Linked DNA regions of Flammeovirga yaeyamensis. Each later gene encodes a partner of the first gene's protein in a complex. Links are inferred from orthologs where the notes say so. Each region holds a gene or a part of one and is shown in the gene's direction. Other genes may lie near its edges.

The links. The genes of interacting proteins can lie anywhere in the genome.
Region 2: the proteins of mnmG (region 1) and mnmE are in contact, whole or in part, in a solved structure (PDB 9HIP), measured with the Escherichia coli proteins. The link is inferred for Flammeovirga yaeyamensis from one-to-one orthologs.

The regions. Positions count from the first base shown.
Region 1 is NZ_CP076132.1:106,562-114,817, reverse strand. The notes cover bases 2,253-5,124. They hold mnmG (tRNA uridine-5-carboxymethylaminomethyl(34) synthesis enzyme MnmG), read left to right. Parts: upstream 2,253-2,687; coding sequence 2,688-4,562; downstream 4,563-5,124. Other genes in these bases: KMW28_RS00395 (Ig-like domain-containing protein), read left to right, coding at 4,707-5,124; ybeY (rRNA maturation RNase YbeY), read left to right, coding at 2,253-2,395. Outside these bases: KMW28_RS00415 (DUF4175 family protein), read left to right, coding at 1-1,537; KMW28_RS00410 (ATP-binding protein), read left to right, coding at 1,539-1,955; more of ybeY, read left to right, coding at 1,955-2,252; more of KMW28_RS00395, read left to right, coding at 5,125-6,467; KMW28_RS00390 (hypothetical protein), read left to right, coding at 6,797-7,402. UniProt on the Escherichia coli protein: NAD-binding protein involved in the addition of a carboxymethylaminomethyl (cmnm) group at the wobble position (U34) of certain tRNAs, forming tRNA-cmnm(5)s(2)U34.
Region 2 is NZ_CP076132.1:863,691-867,126, forward strand. Bases 1-2,986 are described here. They hold mnmE (tRNA uridine-5-carboxymethylaminomethyl(34) synthesis GTPase MnmE), read left to right. Parts: upstream 1-796; coding sequence 797-2,176; downstream 2,177-2,986. Other genes in these bases: KMW28_RS03325 (FecR family protein), read left to right, coding at 1-647; KMW28_RS03335 (hypothetical protein), read right to left, coding at 2,359-2,856; KMW28_RS03340 (RNA polymerase sigma factor), read right to left, coding at 2,924-2,986. Outside these bases: more of KMW28_RS03340, read right to left, coding at 2,987-3,436. UniProt on the Escherichia coli protein: Exhibits a very high intrinsic GTPase hydrolysis rate. Involved in the addition of a carboxymethylaminomethyl (cmnm) group at the wobble position (U34) of certain tRNAs, forming tRNA-cmnm(5)s(2)U34.

The DNA.
Region 1 (8,256 bases):
ACAAAAATTGATGGAACAAAACTACATCAATCAAAACCTTCAGGAGAATTTGCAAAACATTGAAAACAAACAGAAGAACTTAAAGAACGAATTAGAACGTACGATTAAGCTTTTCAAAAAATTACAGATTGAACAAAAAGCAAAAGAGGTTTCTTCTAAATTAGAGGATTTGGCAAAAGAACAACAGGACCTAGCTAATAAAACAAAAGAGTTAGAAGAGGAAGAGAAGAAAGAGGGATTATCTGAGGAGGAGAAAAAAGATAATAAGTCGGAGGAAGATGTACTTAAAAAAGATCAGGAAGAACTGAATAAAAAGTTTGAGGACATCAAGAAGGAGATGGAGGAACTGAGAAAGATGGACAAGAAAGAACAGACCAATCAGGACTTCGAACAGTTTACTCCTAACGAAAGACAGATCTCAAAAGAACAACAAAATGCCAGTGAACAGCTGAACCAAGATAAAAAGAAAGATGCTCATCAGTCTCAGAAAAAGGCGGCTAATAAAATGCAGCAGATGGCACAAAAAATGCAACAAAGTATGCAGTCATCACAGATGGAGCAAATCAGTGAAGATCACGAGGCTTTACGTCAAATAATGGAAAATCTTCTTAAACTTTCCTTCGATCAGGAAAATCTTATGGAATCCTTTAAGGAAGTTAGAAGAATCGACCCTAAATTTGTGGAGTTGTCACAAACACAACTTAAATTGAAAGATGATGCTAAATACATTGAAGATAGTTTAATTGCATTATCAAAAAGATTTTTCCAAATTGAGTCTTTTGTGACTAGAGAGGTGACTCAAATGAATAAGTATATGGACGAAAGTCTAGATGCTATCAAGCGTAGAGTCCCGGAAATTGCAGCAAGTAAGCAGCAGTTTACAATGACTTCTATAAATAATTTAGCATTGCTCTTAAACGACATATTAGAGAACATGCAACAGCAGATGAGTCAGAACATGGCTGGTCAGCAAATGAATCAGAAGCAACAACAATCTTCTTCACCTAGTATGAGTCAGATGCAACAACAGTTGAATCAACAAATGCAGAACTTGAAGAAGTCCGGTAAATCAGGAAAAGAATTATCCAAGGAATTGGCTAAACTCGCTGCTCAACAGGAAATGATCCGAAATGCTTTGAAGCAAAGTATGGGTAAAGGAGAAGAGCAAATGCAAGGGAAAGAAGATGATGAGGGTGAAAAAGGCGGTGGTAACGGTTATGGAAAAATCCTAAAAGAAATGGAAAAAACGGAAGAGGATTTGGTAAATAAGCGTTTAACTGATAAGTTGATTCAAAGACAACAAGAGATCCTAACTAGAATGTTAGAGTCTGAAAAAGCAAAAAAAGAAAAAGGTAAAGATGAAGAGAGGAAAGCCGAAACTGCCAAGCAGCAGAAGCAAGTTCCTCCTCCAGATAGCTTCGATGAGTATTTAAAACAAAAAGAAACACAAATTGAGCTATTAAGGACGATCCCAACTTCATTAAATACGTATTATAAACAAGAAGTAAACAAGTACTTTGAAAATATAAAAGATTGAAATGTCAACAAGTACAATGAATAAACCATTCAAATTAAAAATACCTTCGTTAATTGAAAACGTAAGAATTGCGGAGAGTTTTATTGATCAAGCTCGTGATGAGTTTAATTTCAACGATGACATTTATGGTAACATCATGATTGCAGTGACAGAATCTGTAAACAATGCAATCATCCATGGTAACAGAAATGACAAAGAGAAGAATGTTCATTTAGAATTAGACGTTACAGAAAAAGAGATTTCTTTCACAATAGAGGATGAAGGTAAAGGTTTTGATTTCGATGCATTACCAGATCCTACAGCTCCAGAGAACATTGATAAGCCAGGAGGTAGAGGTATTTTCTTGATGAAACACCTTGCAGACGAAGTTGAGTTCTCTAAAGAAGGAAGAGCTATCACGCTAACATTCTATATTTAATGGAGGGAGAAATTACTTTTTTTAATGAAGATATCACCTATACTATTGATAACGAAGATTTAGTTAAGGAATGGATTAATACCGTTGTTACTGATCACGATTATCAGTTGATTGGGATCAATTATATTCTTTGCTCTGATGAATATCTTCATAAGGTGAATGTCGAATACCTAGATCATGATACCTATACTGATATCATTACTTTTGATAATGCAGAATACGAAAACGAAATAGAATCTGATATTTTCGTAAGTATTGATAGAATCAAAGATAATGCTCAGAGTATAGGTACTAATGAAACAGACGAACTACATCGAGTTTTAATCCATGGTATTCTTCATCTTTTAGGATTTAAAGATAAATCTGAAGAAGATGCAGCGAATATGAGAAATATGGAAGATCGTCAATTAGCCAAAAGACCTATCGGTTTAAGTTCATAAACCAATTCAATATCGTATTTATTATACTCATGTTCCACGTGAAACATTATTATTACACAAAATGTTTCACGTGGAACTTTTATATATAAAAACATTAAGGTTTAATTTTCAATGTATTATGTATCTTTGCATTTGGAAATTAGAGAGTAGGAAGATTTTATATTTTTATTACTCGTATTGTGACTTGAAATTCAATTATCCGAATTCAGGTTTAGAGGATTTACTTCCTCAATTTTTCATTGAAGGATTATCATTGTTCCACGTGGAACTTAAAAAATAAAAGGAGAAAATAATGTATCCATCTTATGACATCATTGTAATTGGAGGAGGTCACGCAGGTTGTGAGGCCGCTTACTCCGCAGCAACTTTAGGCTCTAAAGTATTACTGATTACTATGAATATGCAAACCATCGCTCAGATGAGTTGTAACCCAGCAATGGGTGGGGTTGCTAAAGGTCAAATCGTAAGAGAAATTGATGCCCTTGGCGGTATGTCTGGTATCATCACAGATAAGACTATGATTCAGTTTAGAATGCTAAACAGATCGAAAGGTCCTGCGATGTGGAGTCCAAGAGCACAAAGTGATAGAATGATGTTTGCTCAAGAATGGAGAGACACTCTTGAAGCAAATATGAATGTCGACATCTGGCAAGAAATGGCGACTGAACTTGTTATGGATGGTGATAAAATTACTGGAGTTAAAACAAGTTTAGGAGTAGTATTCAATACGAAAGCTGTTGTCTTAACGAATGGTACATTTTTAAATGGTTTAATCCACATTGGCGAAAAACAATTTGGAGGTGGCCGTAGTGGTGAACATGCTGCAAAAGGTTTAACAGAACAATTGGTTTCTTTAGGTTTCGAATCTGGTAGAATGAAAACAGGTACTCCTCCAAGAGTAGATGGCCGTTCTTTAAACTGGGAGAAACTTCAAGAACAAGCAGGTGATGAAAACCCTGAGAAATTTTCTTACTCAGATCAAACGACTTCTTTAACGAAACAAAGAAGTTGCTTCATCACTTATACTAGTAATGAAGTACATGATATTCTAAAAACAGGGTTCGATAGATCGCCAATGTTTAACGGAAGAATTCAAGGATTAGGTCCGAGATACTGTCCGTCTATCGAAGATAAAATCAACCGTTTTGCCGAGCGTGATCGTCACCAAATCTTTGTAGAACCAGAAGGATGGAATACCTGCGAAATGTATATCAACGGATTCTCTACTTCACTACCTGAAGACGTTCAATACAAAGCATTGAGAAAGATTGAAGGATTTGAAAACGCGAAGATGTTCAGACCTGGTTATGCCATTGAGTATGACTTCTTCCCTCCTACTCAATTAAAACCAACACTGGAAACAAAGCTCATTGAGAACCTGTATTTTGCTGGTCAGATTAACGGTACAACAGGTTATGAAGAAGCTGCTTCACAAGGTTTGATGGCTGGTATCAATGCACATAATAAGATCGTAGAAGCAGAGCCATTCGTTCTTAAGAGATCAGAAGCATACATTGGTGTATTGATCGATGATCTTATCAACAAAGGTACTGAGGAGCCTTACAGAATGTTTACATCACGTGCTGAGTACAGAATCTTATTGAGACAAGATAATGCTGACCTTAGATTGACTCCACTTGGACATCAATTGGGATTAGCATCAGATGATCGATTCGAAGCTGTACAAAAGAAAAAGCAAGAGATTGAATCGACTATTGAAACACTAAAAGAAACTAGTGTAAAAGTAGCTAATGCAAATCCTCATTTAGAAGCAAGTGGTTTACAAACGATGAACCATGGTTTAAAAGCTGATAAGTTTATCAAACGTCCTAATGTAGGAATGGCTTTAACTATGGATTGTGCTCCTGCTTTAAAAGAAGCATTTGAAAACTTCAGTGAGAAAGCATTGGAAGAAGCTGAGATTTTATTGAAGTATGAAACATATATAGAGAAAGAAGAAAAGATTGCTGAGAAGTTAACGACCCTAGAGAATTATAAAATTCCAGAAGGATTTAATTTCAGAGAGATCACTTCTTTATCTGCTGAATCAAGAGAAAAATTATCTAAGGTAGGTCCACTTACTTTAGGACAAGCATCAAGAATTAGTGGGGTAACTCCTGCCGATGTTACCATCTTGATGGTGTATCTTGATAAACAAAAGGCTTAAAAAAAGCACTAAATTTTATGAATAAGGCATACCTCTTTTAAAGAGATATGCCTTATTTTGTATCTTGAAACTTTATTGATCATCACATGATTTTTAACCTAATCAAATGGTATTCTTGTGATCTACATTTAGTCATCTTCACTAATGAACTATATTTTTAAATTACTTCTTTTAACTGCATTGGCATTTACTGTTTATGGTTGTGCTGTTGTCTCCTCTCCTACTGGAGGTCCAAAAGATGAAATCCCTCCAAAGTTTGCTGCCTCAACTCCCGTCGATGGTCAGACAAATGTGGATACTACAAAACTTAAATTGACTTTATATTTTGATGAACCTATCCAAGAGGAGAAGTTAAAACAGAATCTAATTATCACTCCTTACAAGAGTACATTAAAATATAAGACCAAAGTATCGGGTAGAAAGTTGATCATGAATATCATGGATACTTTACAATCAAATACTACTTATTATTTTGATTTTGGTAAAGCTATAGTTGACGTTACGGAAAAAAATCCTGCACAAAATGTTCGCTTTTCTGTTAGTACTGGTAGCTATCTGGACTCTTTGGAAGTGACTGGATCTGTTAGAGATTTAATGACTAACGAACCTATCGAAGGTGGTATCATTGCTTTATATAATCCTTATGATTCTTTGGATGTAAATACAGATCCTCCATTATATTTTTCAAGAACAGTAAAAGATGGTTTATTTATTTTAGAAAGATTTAAACCTGGATATTATACAGTGTATGCCATTAAGGATGCGAACGAAGATTATAAATACACTTTGCGCGAAGAAAAAATTGGCTTCTTTTCTGACTCCATTTTATTAGATAAAAACCTTGATGGGGTAAAATTATATGTAAGGGATTATGATTTAGTTGATCTAAAATTTAATCGAGCGAAAAAAGACAAAGAAGATCTTCTTCTTCAATTCAATAAATATGTAGTGGATTATCGTTTAGATTTTCCTGAAAAGAATTCATTCACAGACAGTGTTTTTAGTATGAGAAATGATGCCGGTGAGGTAAAGTTGATCTACACAGGTATGAGAGATATTGAAGATTCCATTAGAGTAAAAGGATATGGTATTGACTCATTAGATGTAAAAGTAGAATTCGATACTACTGTGATGTTCCCTAGTAAATCTGAATTTTTAGCTGAACAAAAAAGAGCAGAAAGAAAGAAAAATGGAGGCTTAATTGGTGGAGCTTTAAAGCAAGTAGGAAATGCTTTAGGTGGTGAAGCTGAAGAAAAAGAAGTAGAAAGAATTAGCTTCAATAAATTATACCCTGAGGATAGTGATATCAAAGAAAAAGATTCTGTAGATCTAGTTTTGAAATTCCCTATCCCAATGAAAGAATGGAATTTAGATAGTATGATGTATGTATGGAGTACAGACACTGTTCAGCTAGATAGTTTATTGGATGCAAATAATGTTGACTTATCGTTTAATCATGACAAAACAGAATTAACGATTCCTGGTTTTTATGCCGACTCAGCTTTTACTGTCATCTTTAAACAGAATTCATTTGTTTCAGTAAAAGGTGATTCCACAAAAAATAAATCTGTCTCGTTTACTATCAAGGAGCCGGACAAATATGGTATTGTTGAAGGTGAGGTAAAGGGAAGTCATGATCACTTTATTGTTCAACTTTTGGATGGAAAAAATGAACCCTACATGGAAATTAAAGATGAAAGAAAATTTAGTTTCGAATATGTAAAACCAGGTACTTATAAGATCAGAGTATTAATTGATGAAAACGGTGACGGAATTTGGTTCCCTGGTGATTTTAAAAATAGAATTCCACCAGAACCTACCGCCTTCTTCCCTAACCAAATTAAGGTAGAAGCCAATTGGGAAATTCGAAGAGAAGATACAATTATCAATACCGATAAAAGATAAATTTTCTTTTTGTAAAGACATGACTAATAGACTAACTTAAGTTTCAATACTTAGGTTAGTCTTTTTTTTAGCTAAAATTTTAATGGAATGAATATTAAGCAAACTTCTGATTTAAAATCTAGACCTCTCCTATTCATCCATTTAATCGTGGGTCCTTAGAAGTTGACATACAAGACATCAAACAATTTTATTTTACTGAGGAATTAAAAAAAGTTCAAAAAAATAATGAATATCCAACGAAAGTTTATTCTCTGAATATTTCATATCACAACTCGAATATAGACGATCAAATTATAAATGGGAGTTGGTTCGAAAAAGAAAACTATGAAATGAAAAATTTAGAAAAAGTTTTGGAGGAATATTTAGGAATAAAAAACGAAGTAGTCGCTGGAGAATATAAACCAAACTTGGAAGTAAAAGCTACACCAACAAAAAGATATTATGATCCGACCAATGTAGGTATTGAAAGTATTGAAAAAGGTGGGGTGATAAAAATAAGTTTAGAAGATTATACGATTACAAAAAAACAGCAATATGAGTGGGACGATAATTTTATTGTTTATGAGTTTGTAGGAAATCATTCAGAAGGTGTCTCAATATTTCATCATATAGAAATTGAACATCAAAAAGTATTACTGAATAGTAAACCTATTCGTTTCTTTAGTTTAAAATCAGAAAATAATATTCAAGAGGATATTACCCTATCTCCTATCATCTTAAAATATAACGATCAGAAATACGATAAAATAAAAACGCAGAAAGGAATCTTATTTTCTAATTCGAACAATACGCAATCAATGATGACTTTATATCAATCATTAGAAAATGAAAATGAGTATCTCTTATTGTTTAAAAATGGTAGTGAAAATTACTCTGCTTATTTAAGTGAAAAAATTAAAGATTCATCTATCAATTTGATTTTACCTAGAGGATAAAAACTACATCTTACCTATACATAAAAAGCCTTCTAAATACCGAATATTTGGAAGGCTTTTCTATATATACTATTTCATGTTACATTATCAATTTGATAATGAACCCATTGTTAAAACGCTTTAGGACCTCAAAATGTGTGAATAAGTTTTTATAAAGTTGCAAAATCAATAAACTCAAATAATACCTTCTTAAAAAATATTAAAAAAAGTGCGTTTATGGCCTTATTTCAAAGGTTTTGGGCAATTAAGGCCTAGTTTAACTCGATACACACTTTAGGTACTCATTATAAGGGATTTAGAGGTTTTGCACATTAATGTCAACATAACATTCCTTAAACTGTTGATAACTTAGGTACTTATCAACATATTTATCAACAAAAGTTAAGTTTTGTTATTTACTAACGTAAATACAAACAGAAAATGGGTTAATTAACAAGGGTAAAATATCATTATATATCTGTATATCAGTAAATTATAACTGTTGTAATACTATATTTTACACATATCAACAATAACATAATTCACATGGTGTTTAAAAGAAAGGGTGTAAAATACATTAAGAAGTATTCAAAATTAAAGAGAAGAGATCATCTAACATTAAAGGAGATCGAAAATTGATCATCAAAAAACTATTCACAGAAGTGGATTAATTTTTAATCAATAAAATGATTTAAAAAAGTCAGGATTGTGTATATTCATATATAGAATGTATCAAAACTTGGCATCAATAAATGTAAAGGTTAGTAATTGTACAATCTTAAGAAGATACTGTACCTTATCAACATTATTCACATAGTAATTGTGAGAGGATGTGATTTGTGAGTGAAATGTTTAATAAGTGACCTTTTTATCCA
Region 2 (3,436 bases), 750 kb from region 1 along the record:
GATTTAGTCTTTTCAATTATTTTGATGGAGGTTCTGATCTACAAACATTTGCATCTGGTACTACTGTTGCAAAAGTAGACTTACCTGATGGTACTCAAGTTTGGTTAAGTCCGAACTCTGAAATCACTTACCCATCAGAATTTGCTGAAAATAGACGTCAGGTTCAATTGAATGGTGAAGCATTCTTTGAGGTACATCACAACAAAGAAAAGCCATTCAGTATTCTTACTAATGATACCAAAACTACTGTATTAGGTACATCTTTCTATCTAAAAGCGGATGAAGTAGAAGTAGTAACAGGTAAGGTAAGATACGAGGACAAATCTACTGGCGATTATGTTGTACTAGTGAAAGACGAAAAAGGTGTTTTAAACCAAGAAGGTATTTCTAAAGTAGCTTACGATAGTCAGGATGCTTTAAAATTGCGTCAAGCGAACATCGTCTTCCAAGGCAGTTCTTTAGAAGAAGTAGTTGAGGAATTATCAATTGCTTATGGTAAAGAAATTGTGATTGAAAGTGATGAACTTAAATCAAGAAAGTTCACAGGTACCTTCAAGAACAAATCATTCTCAACAGTAATTGCTCAGGTATCTGAAGTAATTGGCTGTGAGACTCAAGAGGAAAATAATAAAGTGATATTAAAATAATCACCTTTATCATATCAAAAATTAAGTCGGTAGGAGAACATCTTATCGACTTTTTTGTTTTTCAAGCCTTCACTCATTAATTCTTCTTAATTCATCCTCTTTTATCCATAAAAGCCCATTATCTTTGTATCGAATTTAAAATCAATCGAATGCATACAACGATAGAATTAGATACTATAGTTGCTTTGGCAACAGTTCCAGGACAATCTGCGATACACGTTATTCGTTTATCAGGTCCTGATGCTATCAAAATTGTAAATAAAGTATTTAAAGGTAAAGACCTAGAAAAACAAGCTGGACATACGGCACACTTTGGTACTATCCGAGAAGAAGACGGTACTATTGTCGATGAGGTATTGGCGACGATTTTCTATGGACCAAAATCATATACTGGCGAGAATACGGTAGAAGTTTCTTGTCATGGTTCCCAATTTATTGCCGATCAGTTATTGCAACTGTTCATGAAAGTGGGAGCACGTTATGCCAAGGCAGGGGAGTTTACGCAAAGAGCCTTTGCAAACGGTAAATTAGATCTTGCTCAAGCTGAAGCAGTAGCTGATTTGATTGCAGCGGATTCTCATGCATCAAGAGATGCGGCCATGCAACAGATGAGAGGCGGTTTCTCAAGAGATATCAAAAAGCTAAGAGAGAAACTGATCCACTTTGCTTCAATGATAGAATTGGAGTTGGACTTCTCAGAAGAAGATGTTGAATTTGCTTCAAGAGATGATTTGAAGGACCTAATCAACGAACTTCAAAGAGTCATTAGAGCATTGATTGATTCCTTCTCTATGGGTAATGTATTAAAAAATGGAGTGCCTACAGTTATTGCAGGTAAACCAAATGCGGGTAAATCTACATTATTGAATGCCTTACTGAATGAAGAAAAAGCCATCGTTTCTGAGGTTGCCGGTACTACTCGTGATTTTATAGAAGACGAGATCAATATCGGAGGAGTGACTTTCCGTTTTGTAGATACAGCAGGCCTTCGTGAGACACAAGATAGAGTTGAAGCAATAGGTGTACAACGTTCTTACGAGAAGATGAAAAAGGCTTCATTAATCATGTATATGTTTGATGCCGCTTCATCAACTATCGAAGATGTAAAAGCCGAAGTGGAAGCCTTGGAAGCATTAGGTGTTCCTTACATTTTAGTCGCCAATAAAATCGACCAACTATCTAATGAGTTATCAAAAGAGTTCGACATATTCAACGAACATCTTTTAAAGATCTCTGCAGATAAAGAAATCGGTATCGAGGAATTAAAAGAAAGAGCACTTCACTTGGTGAACTTAGATAAGGTACAAGCAGGAAATACAATGGTGACCAATGCTCGTCATTATCAATCGCTTCGAGAAACAATGAAAGCTTTAGACGATGTAATCAATGGTATCGACTTAGGCATGACTGGCGATTTCTTAGCATTAGATATCCGTAATTCATTACATCATCTTGGTGAGATTACTGGTGAGGTAACTACGGATGATTTATTGGAGAACATCTTTAGTAAGTTCTGTATCGGGAAGTAATTCTCGGAGAAAAATATTGAATGAAGAAGAGGCTTTTGTGGCCTCTTTTTTTGTGGAATTACCTTAAAAAACCATTCCCATCCACAATTTAAAATATTGAAACGAACGTAAAAAGGGGATTCTTTTTCAATAAATTTTAAATTTCTTGGGATGGGAATAATCCAAAGTCTTCATTAATTGTCTTACTTACTGAAAAACAATTTTATCAAATAGTAGTCTACTTTAAATTTAAAGTTGATTCTGCTATAGTATAAATGTTTTGGGTCGTCTTCTATTGATTCTAGAATATTATCGGCCTTATCAAAATTACCTAAACCCATATTGGCTTTTAATAAAATCCAATCTTTGTGATCAGAATGTTGTTCATCTTCTAAAAGATCAATAACATACTCATACCTTTGATTTAGTAGCTCTTCTGATGCAATCAATAGTGTACTTTTTTCAGTAGTAATAGCATTTCTAGTCGTATAGCTATAAGATGTTGAAGCAATGAAGCTTTCGACACTTAGAGTATTAATGTAGACAGTAAGTCCAATGAAAATAGCAAAAACAGCAGCAGCTGAAGAAACTTTTAGATACTGAAGTTTTGCTCGCCTTTTTTTCATTCTCTCTCTAACAGCTCTTATTTCTTTATTTCGATAGGAGAGCTGAATCCTTTGTTCTATAATCGAGTTATCCATAAATATAGATTAATGAAGGTTTTTGTTTTTACTCACTATATTAGATGCCTAAAATGTGATTTCGTAATCAAAGACATGAAGAAATAATATTTAGTAAGCTGTCTTTGTCGTCTAATTTATCTTGTAAACCTTCCTTTAAATATTTTAAACATCTGCTTTTTTTGTTACGTAAAGCCTGTTCAGAAGAATATTTTCCTTTATTCCTATCGAGTATTTGATTATACGATAATTTATCAAAATAATAGTTTTTTAGAATGTTTCTACAGTCAACCCCAATCTTTTCTATGAGGTCTTCAAACATAGATTTGGTGTATAAGTCGTCATCATTTCCTAATGGAATATCTTCAAGTAATTCTTCGTCTCCAGAAAGCTGATCGATCAAACCTTCTTCTAGGGGAGTTGAAAAATGTTTACTCTTTTTTTGTAAAGTTTTAAGCCACATGTTTTTTGCAATCGTAATCAGATAAGTGGAAATATGTGATTTTCCTTGAAACTTATCTTCATCGATACTCCAAATTACTTTAGCTAGCGCATCTTGAAAAATATCTTCAGCATCTTCTGAAGATCCGCCTAAGTTGAC